Regions from separate parts of the Neorhizobium puerariae genome, predicted to be linked through region 4. Evidence: riboswitches for the same ligand, from Rfam matches in the RefSeq annotation. Region 4 holds a riboswitch; each other region holds the start of a gene.

Region 1 (7,753 bases), on a different contig from region 4:
TCGGCGATTTCCTTCAATTCGCCGATGAAGCCCCGCACCTGCTCGCCGGAGGAGAGCGGCAGTTTCCGGGTCACCAGGTCGATCGCCTGGATGCCGTTGGTGCCCTCGTAGATCGGCGCGATGCGGACGTCGCGCAGATAGCGAGCCGCCCCGGTTTCCTCGATGAAGCCCATGCCGCCATGCACCTGGATGCCGAGGGAGGCGACCTCCACCCCGACATCCGTCGCAAAGGACTTGGCGACCGGCGTCAGAAGCGCCGCGCGCTCGGCCCAGTGCCGCGCTTCGTCGGCCGCCATGTGGTGCGACATGTCGATCGCATGGGCGCAGGCATAACAGATGGCGCGCGCGCCCTGGGTCAGGGCCTTCATGGTGATCAGCGTGCGGGCGACATCCGGATGCTCTATGATCGGACTCATGTCCCCGCGCTGGCCCTCGCCGCTCCAGCCGGGCGCCTTGCCCTGCGTCCGCCCGTGGGCGTAGGCGACCGCCTTCTGGGTGGCGGCCTCGGCGATCGCCACCCCCTGCATGCCGACCGCGAGGCGGGCATTGTTCATCATCGTGAACATGCAGGCGAGCCCCTTGTTCTCCTCGCCGACGAGCCAGCCAATGGCCCCCTTCTCCCCGCCGAACACTCCGTCGCCATAGATCATCGTGCAGGTCGGCGAACCGTGGATGCCGAGCTTGTGTTCGAGCGAATGGCAGAAGACATCATTGCGGGGACCGAGGGAGCCGTCCTCGTTCACCAGGAATTTCGGCACGAGGAAAAGCGAAATGCCGCGCGTGCCGGCCGGCGCGTTGGGAAGCCGCGCGAGCACGAGGTGGACGATGTTGTCGGCTGCGTCATGCTCGCCCCAGGTGATGAAGATCTTCTGACCGAAGATACGATAGGTGCCGTCGTCGCGCCGTTCCGCGCGGGTCTTGAGGACGCCGAGATCGGAACCGGCATGCGGTTCGGTGAGGTTCATCGTGCCGGTCCATTCGCCGGACACCAATTTCGCGAGATATTTCTCCTTGAGCGCATCGCTGCCATGGGCGACGAGCGCCTCGATCGCCCCCATGGTGAGCGTCGGGGCAAGCGCGAAAGCCATGGAGGCGGAATTCCACATCTCCAGCGCGGCGACATTCAGCATGTGCGGCAGATGCTGGCCGCCAAAAGCCTCCGGCGCGGTCAACCCGTTCCAGCCGCCTTCGCGCCAGTGGCGATAAAGCTCCGGCCAGCCGTCCGGCGTCCTGACCTCGCCATCGACGAGCCGGGCACCCTGGGTGTCGCCTATCCCGCCAAGCGGTTCCATCTCGTTGGTGGCGAAACGCCCCGCCTCTTCCAGGATCGCGCTGACCAGATCCGAACTCAGGTCGCCAAACCGTCCGATCTCCACGGCATCCGCAAGGCCTGCCACATGGTTCAGCGTGAAGGCGATTTCCTCTACCGGTGCCTTGTACATGGTGCTCCTCCTTGCCGGCGCATTCGACCGACATCCACATCGGCCGGCTCCTCTTTGCTTTTTACGTAAACGTAAATATTGTTGTCAATCACCGCATCAGATTACCCCCCATTTAGGTCACACGCCATGAACAGGCGAAACAGCGAGACCGGATCGAGTTCTTGCTTTAGAGAATCTTGTTGAAACCGGCGTTACACAAGAGGCTTATGGAGATGTCCCATGCTTCCGGATTCCTCGCCCATGTCGCTTGTCACTCCCGCCATTCCCGGCCTCGTCTGGGCTTATCACTTTCGTCCCGGCTCGGCTCCCTGCACCAGACTTCCGCTCGACGCCGCCCGCAGCGACCTTGAGATCGGCGAAGGCTTTCTCTGGCTGCATCTCAATCTCGCCGATACGCGCGTCAACGCTTTCCTGGAGAATTTCCCGGGCCTGACCCCGCCCGCCTTCACCGCGCTTACGACGCATGACACGCATGCCGCGATCACGCTCGACGAACAGCTCGTCTACGGCACGCTGATCGATTTCCAGCGGGAGTTCGACAGCGAAACGCGCGATATCGGCTGGCTGCATTTCTTCGTCTCGGACAGGGTGATCATCACCACGCGCCTGCAGCCGCTCCGCTCCATCGACCGCGTGCGGGCCGCCATCGAGAAGAACGCCTCCCGCTACAGGAAACCGATCGACGTGTTCGAGACGCTGGTCGCCGAATTCCAGCGCACCCTGATCAGCCTCGTGATGGAACTTACCGAGGAACTGAATCTTATCGAGGACTTCGTCTACGACAACGCACCCCGCGACGAACGCCGCCGGCTGGCGCCCGTGCGGCGCACAGTCGTGCGGCTGCACCGGCATCTCAGGACCGTGCTGACGCTGATGCGCCGCGCCGCTGCCGCCGACGACGACGAGATGCCGCCAGGCTTCGACGACGCCTCCTCCCGGCTCATCGGCCGGCTGGAGGCCGTGGACCACGACGTCTATGCCTTGCAGGAACGCGCCCGCCTGCTGCACGAGGAAATCGACTCGAAACTCTCCTCCGAAACGAACCGCCACCTCTACATCCTGTCGCTGATGACGGCCTTCCTCCTGCCTCCCTCGCTGGTCACGGGCTTCTTCGGAATGAACACCTCGTCGCTTCCGTTCGCCGAGGGCACGGGCGGGACGATCTATGCCTTCGGCCTGATGGGCGTGTCGATCCTCGCCGCATGGTGGCTGCTGAGGCGGACGGGAATACTCTGACGGAAAAAAGAAACCCGCCCGGCGATGCCGGACGGGCTTCCAGAAAGAATGCCTGCCGTCCTCAGTAATAGGGCGAATAGCAGGTCTGGCGCGGGCCGTTATAGGGCTGGAACGAGTTCGAATAGGAATCGTAGGACCGATAGCGGGCCGAGCACCATTCGTAATGGCGTGGATTGATGCCGCCACCGCCGCCGCCATAGGACGGAGCCGGCTCGGCATAACGGGGCTGGGAGGCGATAGCGCCGCCGATCAGCGCGCCCGTTGCGAAGGCGGCGAGCGGGAACCAGTAACCGTTATGGTAACGATGGCCCGGCCGGCGGTCGCGATAACCGCGGTGGCCGTTGTACCAGCCGTCGCGGTAGCCATCGCGATAACCGTCGCGACGCCACGAGCGGCGTTCCCACCGGTCGCCGCGATCCCAGTACTGGACCTGGGTGACGTCCAAGCTTTCCAGGCCAGCGGCCGGAGCCGCGGGCAAAGGCATTGCCTCGGCCGGCATCAGCGAGCCGGCCAGAACGGCGAGGGAAATGCCCGCGACCGCAACTTTCTTGAACAGCGTCATGTTATGTTCTCCATTCCCTACCGTTGTCTTTTTCAATTCTCCGTGCCGGAGCCGATAGCCTTATATATCAGGCAGGCCGGATTTCGCGGCGATCCTAGGAAATTCATCCTGAATGCGTGATTAACACAACAGAAAACCCGGCGCGGGCCGCATGCCCGCGCCGGGTTCCGGACCGGGAGATCCGGGGAAGTCTTAGCGATAGGGCGAGACGCATTGCGCGCGGACGCCGGCGCGCGGCACGTAAGTGTTGTCCCACGCACGGTAGGTGCGGTAGCGGCTTTCGCACCAGGCGACATGCCGGTTCGAATATCCGCCGCGGTCGGAGGCGATCGCGCCGCCTATGATCGCGCCGGTCGCGAAGGCGGCAAGCGGGAACCAGAAGCCGTTGTGATACCGGTAGCCCGGCCGGCGGTCGCGATAGCCGCGATGGCCGTTGTACCAGCCGTGACGGTCCCGCCGCCAGTCACGCCGGTCCCGGTACTGGACCTCCGTCACGGGGCTTGCCGCGGAAATGCCGGGAGCCGAGGGAAGCGGAAAGGCCTGGGCGGGCGCAAGGCCGGCGAGTGTCGAGGCGATGGCGACTGCGACCGCGGTGAACCGCAAGCGAAGGGTATTCATCCTGGTGTTTCCTTGTTCCAGACTGATTTTGGGAACAACGCGGATCGCAGGACTTCGTTCCTACCGGGCATGTTCCAGGGCCGATCACGAATAAGCGAGCGGCCCCGGCCCCCTCTCCGTCAGGCGACGATAGAGAGCTTGGCCTGGTCGCCCTGCAGGCGGTTGACCATGAAGTTCGAATACCATTCGACGAACTGCATGACGCCGCCCTCGTGAACCGCCGAATAGGGTCCCGGCTCGTAGGCCGGAGAGCGGATGCCGAAGGCGTTCTCCTCGACGATCCGGCGGTCCTGGTCGTTGGTCATGTTCCAGACATGCGTCAGTTCCTCGAGATGGTAGTCCACCCCTTCGACCGCATCCTTGTGGACCAGCCATTTGGTGGTGACCGCCGTTTCCTCCGGCCCGAGCGGGGTCACGCGGAAGGAGATGGCGTGGTCGCCCAGCATGTGGTTCCAGGTGGTCGGATAATGGAAGAGCAGCATGGTGCCGATCCGGTCGATCGTCACGTCGTCGGAGAGCTGGCGGGCAACGGCATTCCTGCCGGACATCGTGTAGCTTTCCGCCCCTTCGATCAGCGGCATGCGGGCGACGCGGAACTGGCCGTCCGGCGAGATCCTGAACTCGCTCGGCAGGTTGGCCGCCTCGCAACGCTGCCAATGCTCGATGATGACGGGATCGTCAATCGCCCCCGCGACGCCGGTGACGGTCGGCGCCTCGGGAAACGTGCGGCAGAGTTCCGGATGGTTTCCGGCACAATGGTAGCATTCGCGGTTGTTTTCCCAGACGAGCTTCCAGTTGCCCTTTTCGATGATCGTGGACTGATGGGCGACCTTGGCCTCCGACAGGCGATGCGGCGCCATGTAAGGCTCGATCGCGGCGCGAACCGGGGCGAAATCCGGCGCCTCCTGGGCCAGACAGATGAAGATGTAACCGGCGACGCTCTCGCAATGGACTTTCTTCAATCCGTATTGCGCCTTGTCGAAATCCGCCCCCATCTGCCGCCCCACCAGCAGCGAGCCGTCGAGTTCGTAGGTCCACTGGTGATAGGGACAGACGAGGCGAACCGCCGAGCCGCTCTCCTTGGTGCAGACCCTGCTGCCGCGATGGCGGCAGGTATTGTGGAGCGCCCTGATCCGCCCGTCGCGGCCGCGGACGACGACCACGGGATAATCGCCGATCTGCAGGGTGAAATAGCTGCCTGCCTTCGGCAATTCGCAATCGTGGCCGACGAACAGCCAGTCGCGGTACCAGATCATTTCGAGATCGAGCTTGTAATAATGCGGATCGGTATAAAAGGCCTGTTCGAGACTGAAGCCTTCGCGGCGGTTCTTCAACTGCCGCAGGACCTGATTGCGGATTTCCATCTAGCCTTCCTCGCCAATGCGCCCCTTGGGCAGCGCGCGAAGGACATGGAAAGCCGGCAGGCCTAAGCCCCCAAAGCCCCCTGCCCGAACGCCCGCCGCGATCGGTGAATCTCTCCAGGTCTCCAGGCTGGTTTCCGGGCTCAGGAGCTGTCCCGTCGGGACTGGACCGGCGCCTTCCCGGGCGGCCTTTGCGGCTCTTTCCCAGTGGCTTCCGCCGGACCTTCGAACTCCACCACCGTTGCGGGGGCAGCGCCGGGCTTCGACCGGCTTCCCAATTCTCCGCCTTCCCTAGCGAGGCGGCACCTTGAGCCTGAGGCGGATATAACCATTCGCCGCATGTGTCGCATAGACGACATTGCGACATCGGCAACCGCATTGACGACGGCCCTGGAAAAGCATTCTCAAGCCTCGCAAAAGGGAAACCTGTCATTAAGAAGTAGTTTCTAAAATTCCCCGGCATCCATGGGAGCGGTTCCATCATGCAGGCCAAGAAGAAGATCCGCTACTACGAAGCCCCTCCGCCAAGCCCGCCCGTGGCGCCGGAGGTGAAGATCGCCGCGCATTCGGAATTCCTGCGGACAGGCCGCATCGGCCGCCCCAAGCCGATCTGGGTGCCGGAGGAACGCCGTTACCTCAGCCATGCCCAGGTCGCGGAGCGCACCGGCAAACGCCTCGAAGAGGCCGGCGAAAAGAGCCACGAGCGCATCAACGGCTTCCACCGCTCGATCCAGTTCCCGAAAATCATAGCCCATCACACGCTCGATCAGAGGCCGCATCTCGGCTATTGCCATGTGACGGCCGCCAGAACGCTGCTTTCACGGCGCGTGCCGGTGAGCTGGTCCTTCTACATTGCCAACTTCTTCTCGGACATCAGCGAAGAGGAGGAGAAGTTCTTCGAGCGGATCAGCACCGCCTATTCCCGCATGTACTTCGCCGTGGCGGTCGAAGGCGAGCCGGGCCAGCCCTTCCGGATCAATCGCTCGATCCGCAAGAACGGGCTCTTGTTCAAGACCAGCGACCCCATGGAAGCAATCAAGAACGTACTGATGCTCGGCGCCTCGAACGAGGCGCTTCGCGAAATCATCAAAAAACTTTGAAACAGAGCCGGTCCGCGCTACAGCATCGTTCCGAAAACCGGAATCGCTTTTCGGAAAGCACGACGCGTAGATTCAAAAAGGTTGGAGCGTCCTTTTTACGTCCGTTCGGGCGTACGGCGCTTTAGGTCATACATGGCGGCCGACATCATCGACATCACCAAGGACCACGAAGGCGCGCTCCAGCGGGCCTGCGCCGTGCTGGCGGACGGCTTTCCCGTGGCGATCCCGACCGAGACGGTCTACGGGCTCGCGGCGGACGCCACCAATCCGGCGGCCATCACCCGCATCTACGAGACCAAGGGCCGGCCGCGCTTCAATCCGCTGATCTGCCATATGGCCGACCTCGCCATGGCCGAGCGCCATGCGACCTTCGATCCGGTCTCGCGAAAACTTGCCGAAACCTTCTGGCCCGGGCCGTTGACCCTGATCCTGCCCCTCAAGGCGGAAGGCGGCATACATTCGCTCGCGACGGCCGGTCTCGACACCGTCGGCATCCGCCTGCCGAAGGGATTTGCCGCCGAGCTGATCCGCGCCTTCGGAAAGCCGCTGGCGGCTCCGAGCGCCAACACGTCCGGCAGGATCAGCCCGACGAGCGCCCGCCATGTGGCCGAGGATCTGGGCGACAAGCTGAAACTCGTCATTGACGGCGGCGCGGCACCGGTCGGGGTGGAATCGACGATCGTCCGCGTCGAGGACGGCGCGATCCGGCTGCTGCGGCCCGGCGGCGTCGCCGCGGAGGAGATAGAGGAGGCGACCGGCCTCACGGTGATCCGGCCGGAAGGTCCCGCCGCGATCATCGAAGCGCCCGGCATGCTTGCCTCCCATTACGCGCCGAATGCGGGCGTCCGGCTGAACGCCGATCATGTGGAGCCCGGCGAGGCCCTGATCCGCCTCGGGTCGCGGCCGGTGCAGGGAAGCGAACATGCGGTGGCGATTTTCGACCTCAGCCCGTCCGGAGACCTTGCGCAAGCAGCGGCAAACCTGTTCGATTACCTGAAGCGCGCCGATGCGACGGGCGCCGTCCGCATTGCCGTCACGCCTATTCCGGACCACGGCCTTGGCGAGGCGATCAACGACCGGCTGGCCCGTGCCGCCGCCCCGAGAGAATAGACGCGGGAACAGGAGGAAACCTCGATGGATATTTCCGGGCCGAAGCCCGAGCTTCTCGGCCGCTTCGCGGCAATCGTCGGCGAGAACCATGTCCTCATCGATCCGAAGGACCTTGCGCCGCATCTCATCGAAGGGCGCGGGCTCTATCAGGGCTCCTCGCCGATGCTGCTGAAGCCGGGCTCCACGCGGGAGGTCTCGGCGATCCTGAAGCTCGCGAGCGAAACCGGCACGCCGGTCGTGCCGCAGACGGGCAATACCGGCCTTGTCGGCGGCCAGACGCCGCGTACGGGCGGCAGCGACCTGATCGTATCGCTCGAACGGATG
Region 2 (7,753 bases), on a different contig from region 4:
TTTTCCTTCGTATTCTCAGTTCAAATGAAGCTGTGCTTCGCTCACGGCCTGTTCGAACTGCTGGCGCGCTTCTTCCGGCGACCTCCGTCCGTCGAGCGCGGCGCGGCAGGCGCTGCGTGCCTTGACGAAATGAGGCCCGCGCATATCGGGCCAGCGGTCGGTCAACAAGGCCAGTGCTTCGAACGGCCCGTTGATGACTTCGGTCCCAAGATGTCCAAACGCAACACGAACAGGTTTCTGCCAGCTAGTCTGCATGTCTTTCGCCTCCTCCCTGAGTACCCAACCCGTAGAAACAATTTAGATGAAGTTTGGTTCCGCGAGAATGAGAAAAATTTGCAATCATGGACGATTGCGGCGACGCCCCTGGCATGTCGTCCATCTGTTATTCTCAGGCGCGGGATTTTGGGGAATACTTGCGAAATGAAGGGAATAGGATGTCGGACCGATTTCTGATCAAGGGACCGAATGAGGCGCGTTTCACCATACTGCTTGCACATGGCGCCGGTGCTCGGATGGATTCCGCCTCGATGACGGCGTCGGCCGAAGCGCTGTCGGAGAAAGGGTTCCGCGTAGCGCGCTTCGAATTCGCCTACATGGCGGCCCGGCGTATGTCGGGGGACCGCAAACCGCCGCCGCGAGCGGAGACCCTCAATCCGGAATACAAGGCGGCCATCGCCGAATTTCACGCGAAAGGCCCGCTGATCATCGGCGGGAAGTCCATGGGCGGAAGGGTCGCGAGCATGGTCGCCGATGAACTTCATGCGGAGGGCAGGATCGCGGGCCTCCTGTGCCTCGGTTATCCATTCCACCCGCCGGGCAAGCCCGACCAACTCCGCACGCAGCACCTGAAGGAACTGAAGACGCCCGCCCTGATCTGCCAGGGAACGCGTGACGAGTTCGGCGCCCGGGATGAGGTACCCGGCTATCATTTGTCCGAAACGATCGAAATCCTCTGGCTGGAGGATGGCGACCACGATCTGAAGCCGCGCAGGAAGATCTCCGGCTTCTCCACGGCCGATCACCTCGCCGCCATGGCGGAAGCGGTATTCGCCTGGGCTGGAGGATTGGAAGTCTAGCGGGGAGGTCATTGCGCCTTCCTGGAATCTGGAGCGCCTGCAGGAGGCATGAGTACCAATGTCTCCGAAAGGAGACGTGCGGGCGTCGCGGAGCCGGGCAGCCATTATTTCCCTTACGAACTATTTGGTACAAATAATGGATATGATAAAGGTTGCGATGTTGGACATGCGACTTCGGACACGCCGGCGCCTTCATGTCTCCGAGCCGTTCCGGGGGAATGGAGGAATGCATGAAGACGTCGATCGCGCGACCGTATCGATCAGCGGGGAGTTGCCCGAGAAGCTTGAGGCGATAGCGAAGGCGGGGTTCGAGGGGGTGGAGATATTCGAAAACGATTTCTGGCCTTCGACGGCAGTCCGGCAGATGTGGGCAGGATGGTGCGCGATTTCGGACTGGAGATCACTCTGTTCCAGCCCTTCCGAGATTTCGAAGGCATGCCCGAACCCCTGCGGACATGCACTTTCGACCGCGCCGAACGCAAGTTTGATGTCATGCAGGAACTCGGTACCGATCTTCTGCTGGTCTGCTCGAATGTCTCGCCGGTATCGCTCGGTGGTATCGACCGGGCGGCTGCGGATTTCCATGAGCTCGGCGAACGGGCCGCCAGACGAGGTCTGAGGATCGGTTATGAGGCGCTTGCCTGGGGGCGCCACATCAACGACCATCGCGACGCGTGGGAGATCGTGCGCCGTGCCGGCCATTCGAATATCGGGCTCATCCTCGCTAGTTTCCACACGCTGTCGCGCAAGCGCGCAAGATCGACATCAACTCGATCCGTTCCATCCCCAGGGACAAGATCTTCATCGTCCAGCTTGCCGATGCCCCGCTGATCGACATGGACCTGCTTTACTGGAGCCGGCATTTCCGCAACATGCCGGGCGAGGGGGACCTTCCCGTGACGGATTTCACGGCCGCGGTCGCCGAGACCGGTTATGACGGCTATTTTTCGCTGGAGATCTTCAACGACCAGTTCCGCAGCGGCTCGACCCGGTCGATTGCCGCGGACGGTCACCGCTCGCTGATCTACCTGGGCGATCGGGTGCGCCGCATACCCGATGCGACGGGATTGACCGTAGCCGCCATGCCGGACCGGGCCGAGGTCAGGGGCGTCGGCTTCGTGGAGTTCTCCGCCGATGAAAAGGAGGCGGCCGATCTCGTCGGCATCCTGAGGGCGCTGGGTTTTGCGAAGGTGGCGTCGCATCGCGCGAAGAAGGTCGATCTGTTCCGTCAGGGGGATATCCGCCTTCTCGTCAACACCGAGGGGAAGGGGTTCCCAATGCCTCCTTTGCCATGCACGGCACCTCGGCCTATGCGATGGCGCTGGTCGTCGATGATGCCCGGGCTGCGCTCGCGCGTGCCGTGGCGCTGGACGCCGAGCCGTTCAGCCAGCCGGTCGGCCCCGGCGAAGTGGAGATACCGGCAATCCGTGGCGTCGGCGGCGGGCTGGTTTATCTCATCGACGATCAAAGCGAGCTCGGCAGGTTTTCCGAGATCGATTTCATGCCCATCGAGGACGATGCCGCGGTGATGCCGGCGCATCTCCTGCATGTGGATCACATCGCCCAGACCGTCGGTTATGACGAGATGCTGACCTAGCTTCTGTTCTATACCTCGATCTTCGGCATGCGGAAAACGCCGATGGTCGACATCATCGATCCCGCCGGCGTTGTGCGCAGCCAGGTGGTGGAGAATGGTTCCGGATCGCTGCGGATCACGCTCAACGGCGCCGAACCGTCGGACGCTGGCCGGGCACTTCATCGCGGAAAAGTTCGGCTCAGGCGTCCAGCATCTCGCATTTCACACGGACGACATCTTTGCGACGGCGGCGGCGCTCCGCCGGAACGGTTTCCGGCCGTTGCAGATATCGCCGAACTACTATGGCGACGTGGAGGCGCGCTTCGGCCTCGATCCGGACCTGACGGAGCGGCTGAAGGCCGACAACATCCTCTACGATCGCGACGAACACGGCGAATATTTCCAGCTCTACAGCATGACCTACGGAGAAGGCTTCTTCTTCGAGATCGTCGAAAGGCGAGGATATCGCGGTTATGGCGCCCCCAACGCGATCTTCCGTATCGCGGCGCTCAAGAAAGCCCTGAGACCGGACGGCATACCAAGGATCTGACGGCAACCGCGTTTGTCGCCTGAACTGCAACTGGCCATGTCACGCCATATCCATAGCGTTCCTCCGACGAGCGAGGCCCCATCGCGAGGGCCGTTTCGCCATGCCCGTCCACCGTCCGGGAGGCTTTCCGCTGCTGCCTGCTCTTGATGTGTGATTTTCATAGCTATTGACGTGATTTTAACCTCGTCTACTATATCTAGTGTTCGAGGTGCTTCCGATTCGTAAGGATGGGGAGCTAAGAGGGAATACGGTGCGTGGCCTTCATGAGGAAGGCTGCAAGTCCGGAGCTGCCCCCGCAACTGTAGGCGGAGAGCATACGTCCGATAAAGCCACTGGGCCGGAAGGCTTCGGGAAGGCGAGGGGCGGATGCGACGACCCGCGAGCCAGGAGACCTGCCTCGAGCAGAACGTCCACGGGCGGGGTGTCCGGATGGCGAACGGCGGTTTGCGGGATGAAACCTGTGGGCGCCGTTTTCCCGAATACCCCGCAGAGCCACTTCGGGGTGAAGTCCATGTTGAACAGTACTGATCCGTAAGGCGTGACGGACGCTCTGCGTCCGGCTGCCGGTTACGGCTGCGTCCATTCCAGTTTCATTGCCCGGGCATCGGCGGATGCCCGAACGATGTTGCATGCTTTTTCGAAACACGAGGAACACAATGAACATTACCGTCTACAGCAAGCCTGCCTGCGTCCAGTGCACCGCGACCACCCGCGCGCTCGATCGCCAGGGGATCGATTACACCGTCATCGACGTGTCCGCTGACGCCGCGGCTTACGAGCTCGTCCGGAGGCTCGGATATCGCCAGGTCCCGGTCGTCGTGGCGGGAGAGCGGCACTGGGCCGGCTTCCGGCCCGACATGATCGGCAGTCTCGTCTGATACGTCCCAGCCATGGGCGATATCGTCTATTTCTCCAGCCGGTCGGAGAACACGCGGCGTTTCGTGGAGAGGCTGGACATGCCGGCGCTGCGCCTGCCGATGGACGGCAGCGCGATTCCGCCTTCGGTACGGCAGCCTTATGTGCTCATCGTGCCGACCTATGGCGGCGGAGGCACGAAAGGGGCGGTGCCGAAACCGGTGATCCATTTCCTGAATGATGCCGGCAACCGCAATCTGCTTCGTGGCGTCATCGCAGCGGGCAACACCAATTTCGGCGCGGCTTTCGCGCTTGCCGGAGACATCATCTCCGCCAGGTGCGCCGTGCCCTTCCTCTATCGTTTCGAGCTTCTTGGAACGGTCGAGGACGTCGCTAACGTCAGACATGGATTGGAACGATTTTGGACACGCTTACGCTAGACAGGCCGGCGAAGGCCGCGGAACCCGCGCTGGATTACCACGCGCTGAACGCCATGCTGAACCTCTACGACGAGCAGGGCCGAATCCAGCTCGACAAGGACCGGCTGGCCGCACGTCAATATTTCCTCCAGCACGTCAACCAGAATACGGTCTTCTTCCATAACCTTCGGGAAAAGCTCGATTACCTGGTGACCGAAGGCTATTACGAGCAGGAGGTTCTGGACCAGTATTCCTTCAATTTCGTCCGCGATCTCTTCGATCAGGCCTATGCCAGGAAATTCCGTTTCCCCACCTTCCTGGGAGCCTTCAAATACTACACCAGCTACACGCTGAAGACCTTCGACGGAAAACGCTATCTGGAGCGTTATGAGGACCGCGTCTGCATGGTGGCGCTGACGCTGGCGCGCGGCGACGAGGAGCTTGCCCGCGGTCTCGTGGAGGAAATCATTTCCGGCCGCTTCCAGCCGGCGACCCCGACTTTTCTCAATGCCGGCAAGAAGCAGCGGGGCGAACTCGTCTCCTGCTTCCTGCTGCGCGTCGAGGACAACATGGAGTCGATCGGCCGCTCGATCAACTCGGCCCTGCAGCTATCGAAGCGGGGCGGCGGCGTTGCGCTGTCGCTCACCAACATCCGCGAGGCTGGTGCGCCGATCAAGCAGATCGAGAACCAGTCCTCCGGCATCATTCCGATCATGAAGCTCCTGGAAGATTCGTTCTCCTACGCCAACCAGCTCGGCGCACGGCAAGGGGCGGGCGCGGTCTACCTGCATGCACACCACCCCGACATCATGCGTTTCCTCGATACGAAACGTGAGAATGCCGACGAGAAGATCAGGATCAAGACGCTCTCGCTCGGGGTCGTCATCCCGGACATTACTTTCGAACTCGCCAGGAACAACGAGGACATGTACCTGTTCTCGCCCCATGACGTGGAGCGCGTCTACGGGATGCCCTTCACCGAGATTTCGGTGACGGAGAAATATCGCGAGATGGTCGAGGATGCCCGCATCCGCAAAAGAAAGATCAAGGCGCGCGAGTTCTTCCAGATCATCGCCGAGATCCAGTTCGAGAGCGGCTATCCCTACCTCATGTTCGAGGACACGGTGAACCGGGTCAATCCGGTTGCGGGGCGCATCACCATGAGCAATCTCTGCTCGGAGATCCTGCAGGTGAGCGAGGCAAGCACGTTTAACGACGACCTGTCATACGAACATATGGGCAAGGATATCTCCTGCAATCTCGGCTCGCTGAACATTGCGGCGGCGATGGATTCCTCCGATTTCGGCAAGACGATCGAGACGGCGATCCGGGCGTTGACCGCAGTCTCCGACATGAGCCATATCGCCTCGGTTCCATCGATCGAGAAGGGCAATGACGAAAGCCACGCGATCGGCCTCGGGCAGATGAACCTGCATGGCTATCTCGCCCGCGAACGCATCTTCTACGGCTCGCAAGAGGGCATCGATTTCACCGACATCTACTTCTATACGGTGACGTATCACGCGCTGCGCGCCTCGAACCTTCTGGCGGCCGAGCGAGGTACGAGCTTCAGGGGGTTCGAGAATTCGAAATACGCATCCGGCGAGTATTTCGACAAATACACAGAGGCCGAATGGAAACCGGCGACGGAGAAGGTCGCCGGGCTGTTCGAGACGGCCGGCATCCACATCCCGACGCGGGAGGACTGGCTGGCGCTGAAACAGGCGGTCATGACCTCCGGTCTTTATAACCAGAACCTCCAGGCGGTGCCGCCGACCGGCTCGATCTCCTATATCAACCACTCCACCTCCTCGATCCATCCGATCGTTTCGAAGATCGAGATTCGCAAGGAGGGCAAGATCGGCCGCGTCTATTATCCGGCCGCCTTCATGACCGGCGACAATCTCGAATATTATCAGGACGCCTACGAGATCGGTCCGGAAAAGATCATCGACACCTACGCTGCGGCCACCCGGCATGTCGATCAGGGCCTGTCGCTGACGCTGTTCTTCCGCGACACGGCGACGACGCGCGACATCAACCGGGCGCAGATTTACGCCTGGAGGAAGGGCATCAAGACCATCTACTACATCCGGCTGCGCCAGATGGCGCTGTCCGGCACCGAGGTGCAGGGCTGCGTGTCTTGTACGCTCTGACCTGATTTCAGCCGCGGGCCTTCGAGCGCGTGGCCCCCTCATTCGCCTGCCGGCACCTTCTTCCCGATGGGAAGAAGACAGATGCGGCATGCGCGGCGTCCTCCTCTCTCCTTCGGGAGAGGGCAGGGTGAGGGGGCTCCGGGCACCATCACAATTTGTCGAGGAAATCCATCAATGAACGTCGCCATCAGGCCGATCTCACGCATCCGAGCCATCAACTGGAACCGCATCGAGGACGACAAGGACCTCGAAGTCTGGAACCGCCTCACAGGAAACTTCTGGCTGCCGGAAAAGGTGCCGCTGTCGAACGACATCCCCTCCTGGGCGACGCTGAAGCCCGAGGAGCAGCAACTCACCATCCGGGTCTTCACGGGCCTGACCCTGCTCGACACGATCCAGAACGGGGTCGGCGCCGTGCGGTTGATGGAGGATGCGGCCACGCAGCACGAGGAGGCCGTGCTCTCCAATGTCGCCTTCATGGAGGCGGTGCATGCGCGCTCCTATTCATCGATCTTCTCGACGCTCTGCCTGACGCCGGATGTCGACGATGCCTATCGCTGGTCGGAGGAGAACGAATTCCTGCAGCGCAAATCCGCGCTGATCATGGAGCAGTATGCATCCGGTGATGCGCTGAAGAAAAAGGTCGCCAGCGTCTTCCTCGAAAGCTTCCTGTTCTATTCCGGCTTCTATCTGCCGATGTACTGGTCGAGCCGCGCCAAGCTGACCAACACTGCCGATCTCATCCGCCTCATCATCCGTGACGAGGCGGTGCACGGCTATTACATCGGCTATAAATTCCAGCGCGAGCTTGAGCGGCTGGGCGAGGAAAGGCGGCAGGAGATCAAGGATTTCGCCTTCGACCTGCTGCTCGAACTCTACGACAACGAGGCAAAGTACACGGAAGACCTTTATGACGGCGTCGGACTGACCGAGGACGTCAAGAAATTCCTGCATTACAACGCCAACAAGGCGTTGATGAACCTTGGCTATGAGGCACTGTTCCCGTCCGAAGCCTGCAAGGTCAATCCCGCGATCCTTTCGGCGCTCTCGCCGAATGCCGACGAGAACCACGACTTCTTCTCCGGGTCAGGATCGTCCTATGTCATCGGCAAGGCGGTGGC
Region 3 (7,753 bases), on a different contig from region 4:
CCAGGGCGCTCGGCTGCCGTTACGACATCGTGCCCATTGCCGAGCCGGTCGAGGGTTTTTCGTCGGCGCTTTCCGAACTTTTCGATGGTGCGGACGAGGGCATAACCGAAGAAAACCTGCAGAGCCGGACACGCGGCGTGATGCTGATGGCGATCTCCAACAAATTCGGCTCCATGGTGGTGACGACCGGCAACAAGTCGGAAATGTCGGTTGGCTATGCGACGCTTTACGGAGACATGAACGGCGGGTTCAACCCCATCAAGGACCTCTACAAGATGCAGGTCTACGCGCTTGCCGCATGGCGCAACGAACATCTGCCGGAAGGGGCGCTCGGGCCGGCGGGCGAGGTGATCCCGAAAAATATCCTCTCCAAGGCCCCGTCGGCGGAACTCCGGCCGAACCAGACCGACCAGGATTCGCTGCCGTCCTATCCCGTTCTCGACGACATCCTCGAATGTCTGGTCGAGATGGAAATGGGCATTGAGGAGATCGTCGCGCGGGGCCATGACCTGGCGACGGCGCACCGCGTCGAGCATCTGCTTTATCTGGCCGAATACAAGCGACGTCAGGCGCCGCCGGGCGTGAAGATAACCCGGAAGAACTTCGGCCGCGACCGGCGCTATCCGATCACCAACCGGTTCCGGGACCGATAGGGAGGAAACCCATGGCGCTGCGCAGCTCGGTCGAGATATTCAACATCCGTACCCGCGAAAGCCGGGTCGTCTGGCAGACCGGGGCGCTGTTCGAGGCGCCGAACTGGTCCCCGGACGGTCGCTACCTGATGCTCAACAGCGAGGGCCTGATCTATCGCCTGTCACCGGATGGAGGCAATGGTCCCGTACCCGTCGATACCGGCTTTGCCCGGCAGTGCAACAACGATCACGGCATCGCGCCGGACGGTTCGCTGATCGCGATTTCCGACAAGGCGGGGTTCGGCAAGTCGGCCATCTATGTCCTGCCGGCCGAAGGCGGTTCGCCGAAGCTGGTCACGAAAAACCTGCCGTCCTACTGGCATGGCTGGTCGCCGGACGGAAAGAGGTTTGCCTATTGCGGCATCCGCAACGACGTCTTCGATATCTATACGGTCGGTGTCGAGGGAGGCGAGGAGAAGCGGATGACCTTCGGGGAGGGGCGCAACGACGGGCCGGATTATTCGCCGGACGGCAGATGGATCTATTTCAATTCCAGCCGCATGGGCCTCATGCAGGTCTGGCGCGTGCCGGCCGCCGGGGGGACGGCCGAGCGCATCACCGAAAGCGATTATGGCGACTGGTTTCCTCATCCATCACCGAAGGGTGACAAGATCGTCTTCATCTCCTACGACGCCGATGTCTTCGATCACCCCCGCGACAGGCAGGTGCGTGTCCGGCTGATGGACATGGACGGCGGCAATGTCGAGACCCTGTTCGATCTCTTCGGCGGGCAGGGCACGATGAATTCGCCCAACTGGTCGCCGTCCGGTGACGAATTCGCCTATGTGCGCTATTTCCCCGTCGTATCGGCGGCTTGAATCCTGCGCGCCGCGGAGGCATAAACGCCCGGTCAGGTGCCTGCCTATCGCAGGAGAATCGGGAATCCGGTGGAAAGCCGGAACGTGCCCAACGCTGTAAGGCGGATGCTTGGCCGCAAATCGATGCCACTGGGCTTGCCCGGGAAGGCTGCGGCGGAAGTGGACGAAGCCAAGTCAGAAGACCGGCCTGACGAGATGGACCGACCGCGCGGACGGCGGAAGGTTTTGGAGTTCGTGCCTCACCCCCGGACGGGCGAGCGCGAGCGCTGCATTGTTGGGGATAGACGATGCGACCGGACCCTTCTGCACACGCCCTTGCGCCTGCGGGCGAATTTTCAACCTCCGAGCGGAACGCGGTCTACAGGGCGATAGAGACGCGTCGCGACGTGCGCGATCAGTTTTTTCCCGATCCGTTGCCGGACGACCTGGTGATGCGGCTGCTCCGCGCGGCGCATGCGGCGCCGTCGGTGGGCTTCATGCAGCCCTGGAATTTCATTCTGATCCGCGACGCGGCGGTGCGGGAGGCCGCCTGGGCGGCATTCTCTCGCGCCAATGACGAAGCGGCGGAGATGTTTCCGCAGGAACGGCGCGATCTCTACCGCAGCCTCAAGCTCGAAGGCATCCGCAAGGCGCCGCTGTCGATCTGCGTCACCTGCGATCCGGACCGGGCGGGGCCGGTGGTGCTCGGCCGCACCCACAATCCGCGCATGGATGTCTACTCGGCCGTCTGCGCCGTGCAGAACCTCTGGCTCGCGGCGCGGGCGGAAGGCGTCGGCGTCGGCTGGGTCAGCATCTTTCACGACCGGGACGTGCGGGCCCTGCTCGGCATCCCGGAGCGCGTCGAGATCGTCGCCTGGCTCTGCCTCGGTTACGTCGACCGGCTTTACGCCGAACCGGAACTCGCGCTCAAAGGCTGGCGTCAGCGCCTGCCGCTCGAAGATCTGGTCTTCCATGATCGGTGGCAGGCGCGCTGAAGCATGGCGCACAGGAATGCGCAGCGATCTTGCGCCGGCGACATCATGAAACGAGGGCCGAAAGCGTAAGGCGCAGACCGGCAAGATCGCGCCCCGCCTTCGCGCTTCATTGCTGCGGCTGAGGCCCGCTCGATTTCGGATGGGCCAGATCGATGTTTTCCTCGGGCAGGAATGTCGGGCCGACCATGCGCACCTTCCTGTTGGGATCGTAGGGACGTTCCGGAGGAGGAGAAGGCTCGGCTGCCGGCGCCGCCTGCTGCCGCTGCGGTTCGCCGGTATGCAGGTGGGTGATGCCGGAATAGGGCTCTTTGCCCGGCAGTTCGAGGCCCTGCACCTTCAGCCTTTCCTTGTGGTCCTCCTCCACGTCGGATGGAATGCAGTTGTTGGCGCGGATCGCCGTCAGGATGGCGTTGCGCTCCTCCGAAGGCCTCGTGATTTGCCGGGCGTTGTTTCGCTCGGCCGTCAGCGCGTCGCGGCTTTGCTCCAGCGTGTCGAGGGCCTGCCGCATTTCCTCGCAGACCTCGCTATTCGCATTGCCGAGGGTAACGACGCTGCCCGTACTGCAGCCGGCCCGGCGCATCTCGATCCTGAGCATGCGGATATCGCTGTTCTGCTGGCTGAGTTCCTGCGCGAAACGCCGCATCTCGCCGGTATTGCCGATGATCTGCGGCGCATTGTTGAGCTGCCGGTAAAGGGCCGCGCAGGTGGCGATATCCCGTGCGGCGGCTGCGGCGGGGACAAGCAGAAGCGGGGCGATCAACAGGCCGCGAAGCACAGGCATGATCCGGCTTTCTCTCCGATTGGCAGATCGCATCATGGACGAGGCCGGTTGACAATATGATAAAGGCAGTCACCACGGACTATCGCAGCTGCTTCAGTTCTGCGATAGATATTGGTGTAAATTACCGTTTATTTTCAGATGCCTGTTGTCAGGATTTAAGAATTAACATCAAGATTGGGCTGCGATGCTTCCACGACGGCGAGCGCCGCCATGTTTACGACGCCGCGCGACGTCACCGACGGAGAGAGAATGTGCACCGGCATGGCCGCGCCGAGCAGGACCGGGCCGACATGCAGGGCATCGGTCATGTTCCGCACGATGCCGAGCGAGATGTTGGCGGCGTCGAGGTTCGGGAAGATCAGCAGGTTGGCGTCGCCGGTCAGTGAACTGTTCGGCATGGCCCGCTTGCGCACGGCTTCGGAAAGGGCCGAACCTGCCTGCATTTCGCCGTCCACTATAAGATCGGGGGCGCGCTCGCGCACCAGTTTGAGGGCGCTGCGCATCTTCTGCGCGCTTTCGGAATCGCGTGAACCGAAGTTCGAATGGCAGATCAGCGCCGCCTTCGGGACGATGCCGAAGCGACGGACTTCCTCGGCCGCCAGGACGGTGATCTCGGCGATTTCCTGGACGGACGGATTGTAGTTGACGAACGTGTCCGCCAGGAAGAGCGCGCCACGCTGCGAGATCACGAGGCTGAGGCCCGAGAACGCGCAGACGCCCGGACGGCGGCCGATGATCTGGTCGACGTCGCGCAGGTGCCTGTCGTAGCCCCCCTCGACGCCGCAGATCAGCGCATCGGCCTCGCCGCGCTTGACGGAAAGCGCGCCGATCACCGTGTTGTTGGTACGCACGATGGTGCGGGCCGTTTCCGGGTTGATGCCCCTGCGGCCGACCAGCGCGAAGTAGTCGTCGACATAGTCGCGGTAGCGCGGATCGTCTTCCGGGTTGACCACGGCGAAATCGACATCCGGCCGGATGCGGATGCCGAAACGCTTGAGCCGGGCCTCGATGACGGAGGGGCGGCCGATCAGGATCGGGGTTGCGGTCTTTTCCTCGAGCAGGACCTGGGCGGCGCGCAGCACGCGCTCGTCTTCGCCTTCCGCGAAGATGACCCGCTTCTTCTCGGCCGATTTGGCGGCGGTGAAGATCGGCTTCATGATGAAGCCGGAGCGCCAGACGAAGCGGTTCAGCTGGTCGAGATAGGCGTCGAAATCCTGGATGGGCCGCGCCGCCACGCCGCTTTCGGCGGCGGCCTTGGCCACGGCCGGCGCGATGCGCAGGATGAGGCGCGGATCGAACGGCGAGGGGATGAGGTAGTCCGGGCCGAAGACGGGCGTGTCGCCGGAATAGGCTTTTGCCGCCACATCCGAGACTTCCTCGCGGGCAAGGGCTGCGATCGCCTTGACCGCCGCCATCTTCATGTCCTCGTTGATCGTCCGGGCGCCGCAATCGAGCGCGCCGCGGAAGATGTAGGGGAAACACAGGACGTTGTTGACCTGGTTCGGGAAGTCCGAGCGTCCGGTGCAGATCATCGCGTCCGGGCGGGCGGCGCGGGCCAGCTCCGGCATGATTTCCGGCGTCGGGTTGGCAAGCGCCATGATGAGCGGTTTCGGCGCCATGCGGGCCAGCAGTTCGGGCTTCAGCACGCCGGCGGCCGAGAGGCCGAGGAAGACGTCGGCATCGTCGATGCTGTCGGCCAGCACGCGCTTGTCGGTCTTCTGGGCGTAGATTTCCTTCCACTCGTCCATCAACGTGTTCCGGCCGTCATAGACGAGGCCTTCGATGTCGTGGACCCAGATATTCTCCTTCTTCGCGCCGAGCGAGACGAGGAGATGCAGGCAGGCGAGCGCGGCGGCGCCGGCGCCGGACGTGACGATCTTCACATCGGCGATGTTCTTGCCCGCAAGCTCCAGCCCGTTCAGGATCGCGGCGGCGACGATGATCGCCGTGCCATGCTGGTCGTCGTGAAAGACCGGGATGTTCATCTTGGCGCGCAGGCGGCGCTCGACCTCGAAACATTCCGGCGCCTTGATATCTTCGAGGTTGATCCCGCCGAAGGTCGGTTCGAGCGCCGAGACGGTCGAGACCATGGCTTCGATCGTTTCGGCGTCGATCTCGATGTCGAAGACGTCGATACCGGCGAATTTCTTGAAGAGGACGGCCTTGCCTTCCATGACCGGCTTGGAGGCGAGCGGCCCGATATTGCCGAGGCCGAGCACCGCCGTGCCGTTGGAGATGACGGCGACGAGATTGGAGCGGGCCGTGAAGTCGGCGGCCGCATCCGGATTGTCGCGGATGGCGAGGCAGGGAGCCGCGACGCCCGGCGAATAGGCGAGCGCCAGGTCGCGCTGGTTGCCGAGCGGCTTGGTCGCCTGGATCTCCAGCTTGCCGGGCCGGGGATAGCGGTGGAAGAACAGCGCCTGCTCGTCGAGATCGCCGCTGACCGGCAGGGTCTGCGGTTTCGGTTTGTCCTGCGCGTTCATGATGTCTCCTGGCGTGTCTTTTGTGTCTTGATGGGCCAAAGGCGGAGTGTTCTCCATACATCAATCGGCCGGGCGCGACAGCAGCTAATTTGCGCCCGCGGCAGAAATCGGAACGCTGCGGAAGCGGCGCCGGGGCGGGCTTTTCCAGTGCCCTGTCATCATCCTGAAACACGAGTCTGATTTTGAAAATCCCAAAAGCGGCGGCGAAAGGATGACTTCGTGACCGGTCAAGTGGATACAAGGCATTTCAGAACGCTCTTCATTTCGGACGTGCATCTGGGTTCCAAGGCCGCCCGAACGGATTTCCTGATCGACTTCCTGCGTTATCATGAAGCCGATACGATCTTCCTGGTCGGCGATATCATCGACGGCTGGCGCCTGAAGCGGAACTGGTACTGGCCGCAGGGCTGCAATGATGTGGTGCAGAAGCTTCTGCGCAAGGCGCGCAAGGGCACCCGCATCGTCTACATCCCCGGCAATCACGACGAATTCCTGCGCTCCTTCCCGGGCACCCATTTCGGCGGCATCGAGGTGGCGGAACGTGCAATCTACGAAATGGCCGACGGCAAGAAATACCTGATCCTCCATGGCGACGAATTCGACGTCGTGGTGCGCAATGCCCGATTGCTCGCCTATCTCGGCGACTGGGCCTATGACGCGGCGATCGTCATCAATATCGGTCTGGCGGCGATCCGCCGCCGTCTCGGCATGCCATACTGGTCCTTCTCCGCCTGGGCGAAGCTGCAGGTCAAGCACGCAGTCAACTTCATCGGCGAGTTCCAGCGCGTCGTGGCCGACGAGGCCCGCCGCAACAACGTCGACGGCGTCATCTGCGGCCATATCCATCACGCGGTGATGGAGGACATCGAAGGCATCCACTACGTCAATACGGGCGACTGGGTGGAGAGCTGCACGGCGATTGCCGAGAACCACGACGGAACGCTCGAAATGATCTCCTGGCAGCAGATCGGTACGACCGCCGAGATCAAGGCGCTGCCGAAGCCGCAGTCCGTCGAGGACATGCAGGCAGCCTGAGGCGGCTGCTGCGGAAAGCGTACCGGACTGCCATTTCTTGCCATAGGCAGGGCCGGGAGGCTGTGTTAGGTAAGCTGACAGTTTCAGCAACCTACCCGTGAAATCGTGATTCCCGCAAATAAGACGCCTGGCGCGTCTCCGTTCTTTCAGTTGCGCTGCGCCCTTGCCTACGGAGCGCCGCTAGGGGTGAATGGCGTCATTCTGCCCTATCTGCCCGTCTGGCTCGCCGGGCTTGCCTTTACGGAATACGAGATCGGCATCGTCCTGGCGATGCAGCTCCTGCTGCGCGTTCTCGCAGCGCCTGTCGCCGGCTTTTTTGCCGACCGCCTGAACGAGCGGACCCTGATACTTGCCTGGTCCGGCGCGTTTTCGCTGCTGACGGCCCTGGCCATGGTTCTCACCCGCGACTTCTGGTCCGTTCTGCTGGTTATCGGCATCCAGTCGGCGGTCTTCGCCCCTTATGCGCCGATCGTCGAATCGATTGCGGTGACCGGCGTGCGCCGCTGGGGCTTTCCATACGGATCGATGCGTGTCTGGGGTTCCATCGGCTTCGTGGCGGTGACGCTCGTCGCCGGCGAACTGCTCGGCATCTGGGGCTTTCATGTCGTTCCGTTGACCATGGCGGCCGGTTTCCTGCTGACGGTCGCGGCTGCCTTCGCGGCGCCAAGACTGGGGCGGGCGGCGGTGCGCCCGGGGACCGAAAAGACGCTGCAGCCGAGTTCTCTGAAGCGGCTCGATCTGCACGTCCTGATGATCGGCGCCTCGGTGGCCCAGTCGAGCCATGGCATGCTGTATGCGTTCGGCACCATCCAGTGGCAGCAGATCGGGCTTTCGAGCGGCTCGACCGGCATCCTCTGGAGTGCCGCGGTCGTTTCGGAAATTCTGGTCTTCTTTGCCACCGGCTGGCTGGCGAGCCGTATTGCGCCCTGGACGCTGATGCGGATCGGCTGCGCGGTTTCGGTTCTCCGCT
Region 4 (7,753 bases):
TGCTGATATTCGGCGGCCCCGGCATTGCCTTCGACCCTGCCCTGAACCACGACCTGCGCGCCGACATCGCTCTGCGGTTTGAGCAGTACCGGGTTCATGTGGACGCTGAGCGGCACTTTCGCGGCGCGCGCCTGAAGCGCCTGCGCCCGGCCGATCTCGCCGCCATCCGCGGTCACCGCCGCATTGTTCGACATGTTCTGCGGCTTGAAGGGCAGGACCCTCAGTCCGCGCAGCGTGAAGGCGCGGGCAAGCCCAGCCACGACCAGCGACTTGCCCACATCCGAACCCGTTCCCTGAAACATCAGCGCCCGAGCGAAACCGATCGCGGCCATTGTTCAGAACTCGATGCCGGCCTGAGCCTTCACCCCGGCCTTGAAATGATGTTTCACCAGCGTCATCTCGGTGACCATGTCGGCCGCCTCGATCAGCGCCGGCTTGGCATTGCGGCCGGTCACGACCACATGCAGGTCCGGCCTGCGGGCCTGAAGCGCGGCGATCACCTTGTCCAGGTCGAGATAGTCGTAGCGCAGCGCGATGTTGAGCTCGTCGAGGATGACGAGCCCGATCGTCTCGTCCGCCATCAGGTCGAGCGCCTTTTCCCAGGCTTTTTCGGCGGCCGCGATGTCGCGCTGCAGGTCCTGGGTTTCCCAGGTGAAACCTTCGCCCATCGTATGCCACACGACACGGTCGCCGAAGGTGGCCAGTGCGGGCTGCTCGCCGGTCGACCAGGCACCCTTGATGAACTGCACGACGCCGACACGGCGATTGTTGCCGAGCATGCGCAGCGCCAGACCGAAAGCGGCGGTGGACTTGCCTTTGCCGGGACCGGTATGGACGATGAGAAGACCCTTTTCGAGGGTCTTCCCGGCCACTTCCGCATCCTGAACCGCCTTGCGGTTCGCCATCTTGGCGCGATGGCGTTCGGCGGATGTTTCGTCGATCTCCTTCACCGCGAAGCCAGCTCCGTGGAAGAACGCACGGCAACATCCTCGCCGGCGCGAAATCTTTCGCGGATCACGCCGGCAAGCGTGCCCAGCGCCGCCCAGAAAACCAGGTTCGTGGCATAGACCGCATTGACGAAGCGGGCGTGCAGTTCGATCGGCACGGCCGTTTCATGGCTTGGCGGCAGCGGCGCGCCGACAAGATGCGGCGCGATCAGCAGAACGATCGCCAGCGCCGCCAGCACGGCCGAGCGCGTGTAGGCAAGCAGGCCGAGGCCGGCGGCCGTGCAGACGGCTGTCGAAACCCACCAGATCTGGCGAGGACCGAGTTCCGCCGCCGGCATGCCCGGCAGTTCGGGCGGCAGCCCGAGGCCGGGGGCAAGGCTGACGGTAAGGAAACCCGCGATGCCGAACAGCAGGCCGCCGCGCCATCCTCCGAAACCGCCCAGCGCTTCCGCACCCGCGATCATCACGAGGCCGAAACCGATGGCGGCCAGCACGTCCGCGGCCGCGGTGTAGATGAAACGCTCGAAACCGTCCGCCGGCATCCACGCTTCCTCGTCGTGATGATGGTCCGCAGCGGCCGGCGCCGTTGCACCGGCAGCCGGCGCAGCCTCGTGGCTGTGGCCGGCTTCGGGAGCGGCGTTTTCATAGGTCTCCGCCTGCAGGATCAGCGGGACGGTGGAGAAGCTCTGCATCACGGTCAGCAGCAATCCGGACAACAGCCCGGCGATCACCGCCGCAAAGACGATGTTACGAAACAACGACATGGGAAACTCCCCTTAGTGGCAGGGGAATGCGAAGGAATGGCGCGAATCGTGCGCGGCGTTATGCACGACTTCCATATGCGAGAAGCCGACGAAGCCGACGACGAAAAGGCCCAGCAGCGCCGTCATGCTGAGGGGAATGATCTTCGAGGTGGAAACGCTGACTGCGGTGGCAGCAGATTTCGTAACCATGGTTATGTCCTTTCACCCTCCACCCGAGGGTCGTTCAAGTTTCCAGTCGCCTCTGGCAGGTCTCCTGGCTCGCGGATCAGGCGCCCTCGCCCGCCTTCCCGGATCGCTCCAGTGGCATGATGGACGAAGACTTTCCGCTTACAGTTGCGGGGGCAGCCGCGGGCTGGACGGCAGGAGCCGTCGCACCGCATTCCCTCTCAAGGCCCGTTCGGGCACCGTAGGCAGGGTCACTATAGACGAATTTGCCGCACGGGCAATCGCCTTTGCGACGCCTACCGTCTCCCCCGCCGTCTCCCCACTGTCTCCATTGACACGGGCCTGCGACCGGGCGTAGTTGAAGAAAGACGGTCCTTTTCCGGCAACGGAAGGGGCTAAGAGAGAATGCGGTGCGATCCTTCTATCCGGATCAATGCCGCGGCTGCCCCCGCAACTGTAGGCGGCGAGCCATCTGCCGAAAAGCCACTGGAGCGATCCGGGAAGGCAGGCAAATGGCGGCGACCCGCGAGCCAGGAGACCTGCCGTTTGGACAACAAGGCTCGCCGGGCGGGGTGCTCCGGAGAGGTTCGCTCATTCACCGCAGGCGGCTTGCCCCTCCTGTTCCGCGCCCCGATCTTGAGATATCCCGGCGGTAACGCGGCCAGACGATGAGTGACGAGCACAGGAACGATCCCGATATCGACGTGACGATCTTCGTCTGCACGAATTGCCGCGACGAAACGGATGGCGACGTGCGTCCGGGCGTGGCGATGATCGAGGCGCTGAAGGCTGCGGCAGCCGGCAGGCCACTTGCCGTCAGGCCCGTCACCTGCCTCGCCAATTGCGAGAAGAGCCCGAGCGCGGCCTTCAACCACCGTTCCGGCTGGTCCTATGTGTTCGGCCATCTGTCGCTTGAAAACGTCGAGGATATCGTCGCCGGCGCGATGATGCTCGCCGGCGACGAGCGCGGTTTCCTTCCTCTTCGCGGCCGTCCCGCCTGCCTGCGCGGCAAGGGCATGACGGCCCGCATTCCCCCCTTCCATCATCACGAGGACATGCCATCATGACCGTCTCTTTCGGCCGCGTTCCCTGCACCGTCGTCACCGGGTTCCTGGGCGCCGGCAAGACAACGCTGATCCGCAACCTGATCGAGAAGCTGGACGGCAAACGGCTGGCGATCATCGTCAACGAATTCGGCGATGTCGGCATCGACGGCGAGGTGCTGAAGGGCTGCGGCATCGAGAGTTGCCCGGAAGACAACATCATCGAGCTCGCCAACGGCTGCATCTGCTGCACCGTGGCCGACGATTTCGTGCCGGCGATCGACCAGATCCTGTCCCGCGAACCGCGCGTCGACCATATCCTCATCGAAACCTCCGGCCTTGCGCTGCCGAAACCGCTCGTCCAGGCCTTCCAGTGGCCGGATGTGAAGGCGCGCGTGACCGTGGACGGCGTGGTGGCGGTGGTGGACGGCGTCGCGCTGGCCGAGGGCCGGGTCGCCGACGACCACGACGCCCTGGAAGCCCAGCGCGAGGCCGACGGTTCGATCGATCATGACGATCCGGTCGAGGAAGTGTTCGAGGATCAGGTCGCCTGCGCCGACATGATCGTGCTGACCAAGACCGATCTTCTCGACCAGGCTTCGCTCGCCGCCGCCAAGGGCCGCGTTCAGGCGCATCTGCCGCGGGCGGTGAAAATCGTGCCTGCCGCAAACGGCGCAATCGATCCGGGCGTGCTGATCGGCCTCGGCCTCGCCGTCGAGGACGACATCGAGAACCGCAAGACCCATCACGACGACGAGCTGGACCACGACCACGACGATTTCGACAGTTTCGTCGTCGACCTGCCGGCGGTGGCGGATGCCGAGGCGCTGGCCGCGCGTATCTCCGAGACGGCGGAGGCAGAAAACGTTCTGCGCATAAAAGGCTTCGTCGAAGTCGCGAACAAGCCGATGCGCCTGCAGGTCCAGGCGGTAGGATCGCGCGTGAACCATTATTTCGACCGTGCCTGGGGCGCGAACGAAACCCGCCGGAGCCGCCTCGTCGTGATCGGCGAAAAGGGCATCGACCGCGCGGCGATCGAAAGGATGCTGGCCGCCTGACAAAGGCCCGTAGAGAAAAGGCCCGCAGAGAAAAAGGAATGCACATACTCGCCACCACATCGTCGTCACTGGACGACCTGATCGAACCGGTCGACCTCAACCAGTCGCCGGCCGATGTGGTGGTGCTGTCCTTTTCCGGCAGCGACCTGAACGGCGTGGCCGCGGCATGGGCCGAAAATCGGCCGGACCTCGCCCTCACCAACCTCTCCGACCTCCGTCACCCGATGTCGGTCGATCTGTGGCTGGAAAAGACGGCAGTCCATGCCAAGGTCATCCTCGTCCGCATCCTCGGCGGTTATGACCGCTGGGCCTATGGGGTGGACGAACTGTCGCGCCTGGCGAAGCGGAACAGGATCGCCCTGGCCCTGCTCCCCGGCGAATGCAGCATCCGCGACGAGCGGCTGGCCGGGGCCTCGACGGTTTCGGAAGAGGTGCTTGCCGGCATCCTCGCCTGTTTCCGCGAGGGCGGGCCGGACAACATGCGGCTGCTCGCCCTTCGTCTTGCCGCACTGGCAAAAGGCGAAACGAAAGCCCTGGCGCAAGCGCTGCCGATGCCGAAAACCGGTTTCTACAGGCCGGACCGGGGTATCGTCGAGGCCGACGACCTGCTGGCCGGCTTCGCATCCGGCGCGCCGCGCCTGCCGATCCTCTTCTATCGTTCCATGCTGCTCGCCAACGATGCCGCGCCGGTCGATGCCCTGTTCGAGGCTTTGGCGAAGCGCGGATTGGCACCGTTGCCGATCTTCGTCAGCGGCCTGAAGGATGCGGATGCCGTCGCCTTCGTCGAACAGGCCGTAACAGGCCTCAAGCCCGCCGCGATCATTACGACGACGGCCTTTGCCAGCAGCACGGACGACAAGGGCGAAACGATCTTCGACCGGGCTGGCGTGCCGGTCTTCCAGGCGGTCGTCGCCACGACCCGCCGCGAGGGCTGGATGGAAGGCCGCCGGGGGTTGAACCCCGCCGATCTCGCCATGCATGTCGTCCTGCCGGAACTCGACGGCCGCATCCTGGCAGGCGCGATCTCCTTCAAGGCAGGCGAAAATTCCGCCAGTCTGGTCAACCGGCCCGAACCCGACCGGCTGGAACAGGTGGCCGACCGCATCGCAGCCTTCCTGCGCCTGAAGCTTGCCGCGCGCGCAGAACGGAAGATCGTCATCCTGATGCCGGATTATCCGGGCGCACCGGGCCGCACCGGCTATGCCGTCGGGCTGGACGTACCGCAAAGCGTGCTGTCCATGTTGCGCGCGCTTTCCATAGCCGGCTATTCCATCTCCGGCATTCCGGCGACCGCGCGAGACCTTCTCGACCTGCTGGACCGGAGAACCGGGGCCTATCCGCTTTCCGCCTACCGGCCGGCGGCCGGCGCCGAAACCGCCTGGGGTCCGCCGGAAACCGACGAGAATGCGGAAGACGGCGTCTTCCACTTCCGGGCCGCGCAATTCGGCAATGTCACGGTGGCGCTGGCGCCCGATCGCGGCCGCAACGCCGACCGCCGCGCCGATTACCACAGCCCCGACCTGCCCCCGCGCCATGCCCTGATCGCCTTCGGCCAGTGGATGCGCGATACGCTTGAGGCGCACGCGGCGGTGCATGTCGGCGCGCACGGCACGCTCGAATGGCTGCCGGGCAAGACGGTGGCGCTGTCGAAGGATTGCTTCCCGGAAATCGTCACCGGCGGCCTGCCGGTCGTCTATCCCTTCATCGTCTCCAATCCGGGCGAGGCAGCGGTCGCCAAGCGGCGGATTTCCGCCGTCACCATCGGCCATCTGCCGCCGGTCCTCACCGGCGCGGGCCTTTCGGAAGAGCAGAAGAGGCTTGAGCTGCTGGTCGACGAATACGCCCAGGCCGACGGTCTCGACCGCCGCCGCCGCGACCGGCTGGCAAAGCTGATCGTCGAAACGGCCCGCGAGACGGGGCTGGCCTCCGAAGCCGGCGTCTCCCGCGACGACGATCCGGATACGGCATTGGCCCGCGTCGACGCCTTCCTCTGCGACCTCAAGGATTTTGCCATCAAGGACGGCCAGCACATCTTCGGCGAGGCAGCGGACGGCGACGACGACCCGTTGCGCCTTGCCAGTGCGCAAACCGAGCGGCAGGCCCTGCTCGATGCGCTGGATGGCGGGCATATCCGCCCCGGCCCCTCGGGCGCGCCGGCGCGCGGACGCCGCGACGTGATGCCGACCGGCCGCAATCTCTTCGCCAGCGATCCGCGCACGCTGCCAACTCCGACCGCGTTCGAACTCGGCAAGCGGGGCGCCGACGAAATTCTCCGTCGCTACTGCCAGGATCATGGCGACTGGCCGAAAAGCCTCGTCTTCGACCTCTGGGGCAGCGCCTCGCTCAGAAGCGGCGGCGAGGAGGTGGCGCAGGTTCTGGCCCTGATAGGCGCAAAACCGGTACAGGATGCGGCAACCGGCCGGGTGACGGGCATCGAGGTGCTGCCGCCGGCGAGCCTCGGCCGCCCGCGCGTCGATGTGACCTTGCGCATTTCCGGCCTGTTCCGCGACATGTTTTCGGCGCTGATCGCGTTGCTGGATGCCGCGATGCGCGCCATCGCCGCCCGGGAGGAAGCGCCGGGCGACAATCCGCTTGCCGAGGAGACGCGGAAACGCGGCCATGTGCCGCCACGCATTTTCGGTTCGGCGCCCGGCACATACGGTTCCGGCCTGGAAGAAAAACTCGCCGATGGCACCTGGGATCGGCGCGAGGAGCTCGGCCGTCTCTACCTCGACGCCACCAGTCATGCCTTCGGCGGAGCGGAAGGCATGACGTCGATGGCTTCCGGGCGCTTTGCCGAACGCGTGCAGGATGCCGACCTGCTGGTCCATACCGGCGACGATCCCGGCCGCGACCTTCTGGACGGCTCGGCCGATGTCGCCTTCATCGGCGGCTTTTCGGCGGCGGTGGCTGCACTCGGGGGGAAGGCGGATGTGATCGCCCTCGACACGACAGACCCGCAGAAGCCGAAGGCCCGCTCGATTTCCGAGGCCGTGACGCGCGTCGTGCGCGCCCGCGCCATCAACCCGCGCTTCATCGCCGGCCAGATGCGCCACGGCCCGCGCGGTGCGGCAGAACTGGTGGAGACCGTCGACAGGCTGATCGGCTTTGCCGAAACTACCCATGCCATACCGCAATCGCTGATCGACGCCACCTACGACGCCTATCTCGGCGACGAGGCAGTGCGGGATTTCCTGCTCTCCCAGAACCCGGAGGGCGCGCGCTACATGGGCGAGCGTTTCCGCTCGGCGCTCCGCCGAGGTCTCTGGCATCCGCGCCGCAACGCGGTTGATGCCGAGCTCGAAATGCTGGCCCGGGAATGCAAGCGGGGAGAAGTCGCATGACCGCGCTCCCGCTCGACCACGAGGCTCTGGACATGAGACGCGGCGCCTGCCCGGCGCTTTCCACGCCGATGATGACCGGCGACGGGCTGCTTGCCCGTGTTGCCCTGACGGATACGATCACGCCCGCGCAACTGGCGGAGCTTTGCCGCCTGGCCCGGAGGCACGGCAGCGGAATGCTCGATATTTCCGCCCGCGGCAATCTTCAGGTCCGGGGCCTGACGGAAACCTCCGCGCCTCTTCTGGATGCCGATGTCCGCGCCCTGAACCTGCCCTTGCGCGAGGGGCTTGCCGTGGAGACGCCGCCGCTCGCCGGCATGGACGATGCCGAGATCGCCGATCCGTGTCCGCTCGCCGAAGCGATCCGGCAGGGCGCCCGCGGTATCGGGGGACTGGCGCCGAAAATGGCGGTCGTCGTCGACGGGCGCGGCCGGT

Evidence for each region. A riboswitch is a leader RNA that binds a small molecule or an ion and turns the genes downstream of it on or off. The one in region 4 is predicted to bind cobalamin.
Region 1: it holds a riboswitch for cobalamin, as region 4 does, so the genes downstream of both, ACFFP0_RS16090 (aromatic ring-hydroxylating oxygenase subunit alpha) here and ACFFP0_RS31890 (CbtB domain-containing protein) in region 4, are expected to answer to the same signal.
Region 2: it holds a riboswitch for cobalamin, as region 4 does, so the genes downstream of both, nrdH (glutaredoxin-like protein NrdH) here and ACFFP0_RS31890 (CbtB domain-containing protein) in region 4, are expected to answer to the same signal.
Region 3: it holds a riboswitch for cobalamin, as region 4 does, so the genes downstream of both, bluB (5,6-dimethylbenzimidazole synthase) here and ACFFP0_RS31890 (CbtB domain-containing protein) in region 4, are expected to answer to the same signal.

What each region holds. Positions count from the first base shown of each region.
Region 1 covers NZ_JBHMAA010000017.1:82,158-89,910, forward strand. Annotated here, with positions in the region: gene ACFFP0_RS16070 (acyl-CoA dehydrogenase) at 1-1,442, opposite strand, end outside; gene ACFFP0_RS16075 (transporter) at 1,683-2,678, shown strand; gene ACFFP0_RS16080 (BA14K family protein) at 2,740-3,240, opposite strand; gene ACFFP0_RS16085 (BA14K family protein) at 3,433-3,858, opposite strand; gene ACFFP0_RS16090 (aromatic ring-hydroxylating oxygenase subunit alpha) at 3,978-5,222, opposite strand; cobalamin riboswitch at 5,331-5,544, opposite strand; gene ACFFP0_RS16095 (DUF6656 family protein) at 5,702-6,319, shown strand; gene ACFFP0_RS16100 (L-threonylcarbamoyladenylate synthase) at 6,452-7,429, shown strand; gene ACFFP0_RS16105 (FAD-binding oxidoreductase) at 7,454-7,753, shown strand, end outside.
Region 2 covers NZ_JBHMAA010000032.1:210,501-218,253, reverse strand. Annotated here, with positions in the region: gene ACFFP0_RS25515 (DUF982 domain-containing protein) at 16-255, opposite strand; gene ACFFP0_RS25510 (alpha/beta hydrolase family protein) at 435-1,076, shown strand; partial or broken gene ACFFP0_RS25505 (bifunctional sugar phosphate isomerase/epimerase/4-hydroxyphenylpyruvate dioxygenase family protein) at 1,307-3,202, shown strand; cobalamin riboswitch at 3,392-3,616, shown strand; gene nrdH (glutaredoxin-like protein NrdH) at 3,859-4,080, shown strand; gene nrdI (class Ib ribonucleoside-diphosphate reductase assembly flavoprotein NrdI) at 4,093-4,497, shown strand; gene nrdE (class 1b ribonucleoside-diphosphate reductase subunit alpha) at 4,479-6,632, shown strand; gene nrdF (class 1b ribonucleoside-diphosphate reductase subunit beta) at 6,807-7,753, shown strand, end outside.
Region 3 covers NZ_JBHMAA010000036.1:45,021-52,773, reverse strand. Annotated here, with positions in the region: gene ACFFP0_RS27495 (NAD+ synthase) at 1-653, shown strand, start outside; gene ACFFP0_RS27490 (TolB family protein) at 671-1,510, shown strand; cobalamin riboswitch at 1,528-1,715, shown strand; gene bluB (5,6-dimethylbenzimidazole synthase) at 1,798-2,484, shown strand; gene ACFFP0_RS27480 (hypothetical protein) at 2,591-3,265, opposite strand; gene ACFFP0_RS27475 (NADP-dependent malic enzyme) at 3,421-5,748, opposite strand; gene ACFFP0_RS27470 (UDP-2,3-diacylglucosamine diphosphatase) at 5,968-6,783, shown strand; gene ACFFP0_RS27465 (MFS transporter) at 6,889-7,753, shown strand, end outside.
Region 4 covers NZ_JBHMAA010000077.1:174,818-182,570, reverse strand. Annotated here, with positions in the region: gene ACFFP0_RS31905 (cobyric acid synthase) at 1-332, opposite strand, end outside; gene cobO (cob(I)yrinic acid a,c-diamide adenosyltransferase) at 336-950, opposite strand; gene ACFFP0_RS31895 (CbtA family protein) at 947-1,711, opposite strand; gene ACFFP0_RS31890 (CbtB domain-containing protein) at 1,724-1,900, opposite strand; cobalamin riboswitch at 1,938-2,135, opposite strand; cobalamin riboswitch at 2,229-2,437, shown strand; gene ACFFP0_RS31885 (DUF1636 family protein) at 2,545-2,943, shown strand; gene cobW (cobalamin biosynthesis protein CobW) at 2,940-3,977, shown strand; gene cobN (cobaltochelatase subunit CobN) at 4,016-7,321, shown strand; gene cobG (precorrin-3B synthase) at 7,318-7,753, shown strand, end outside.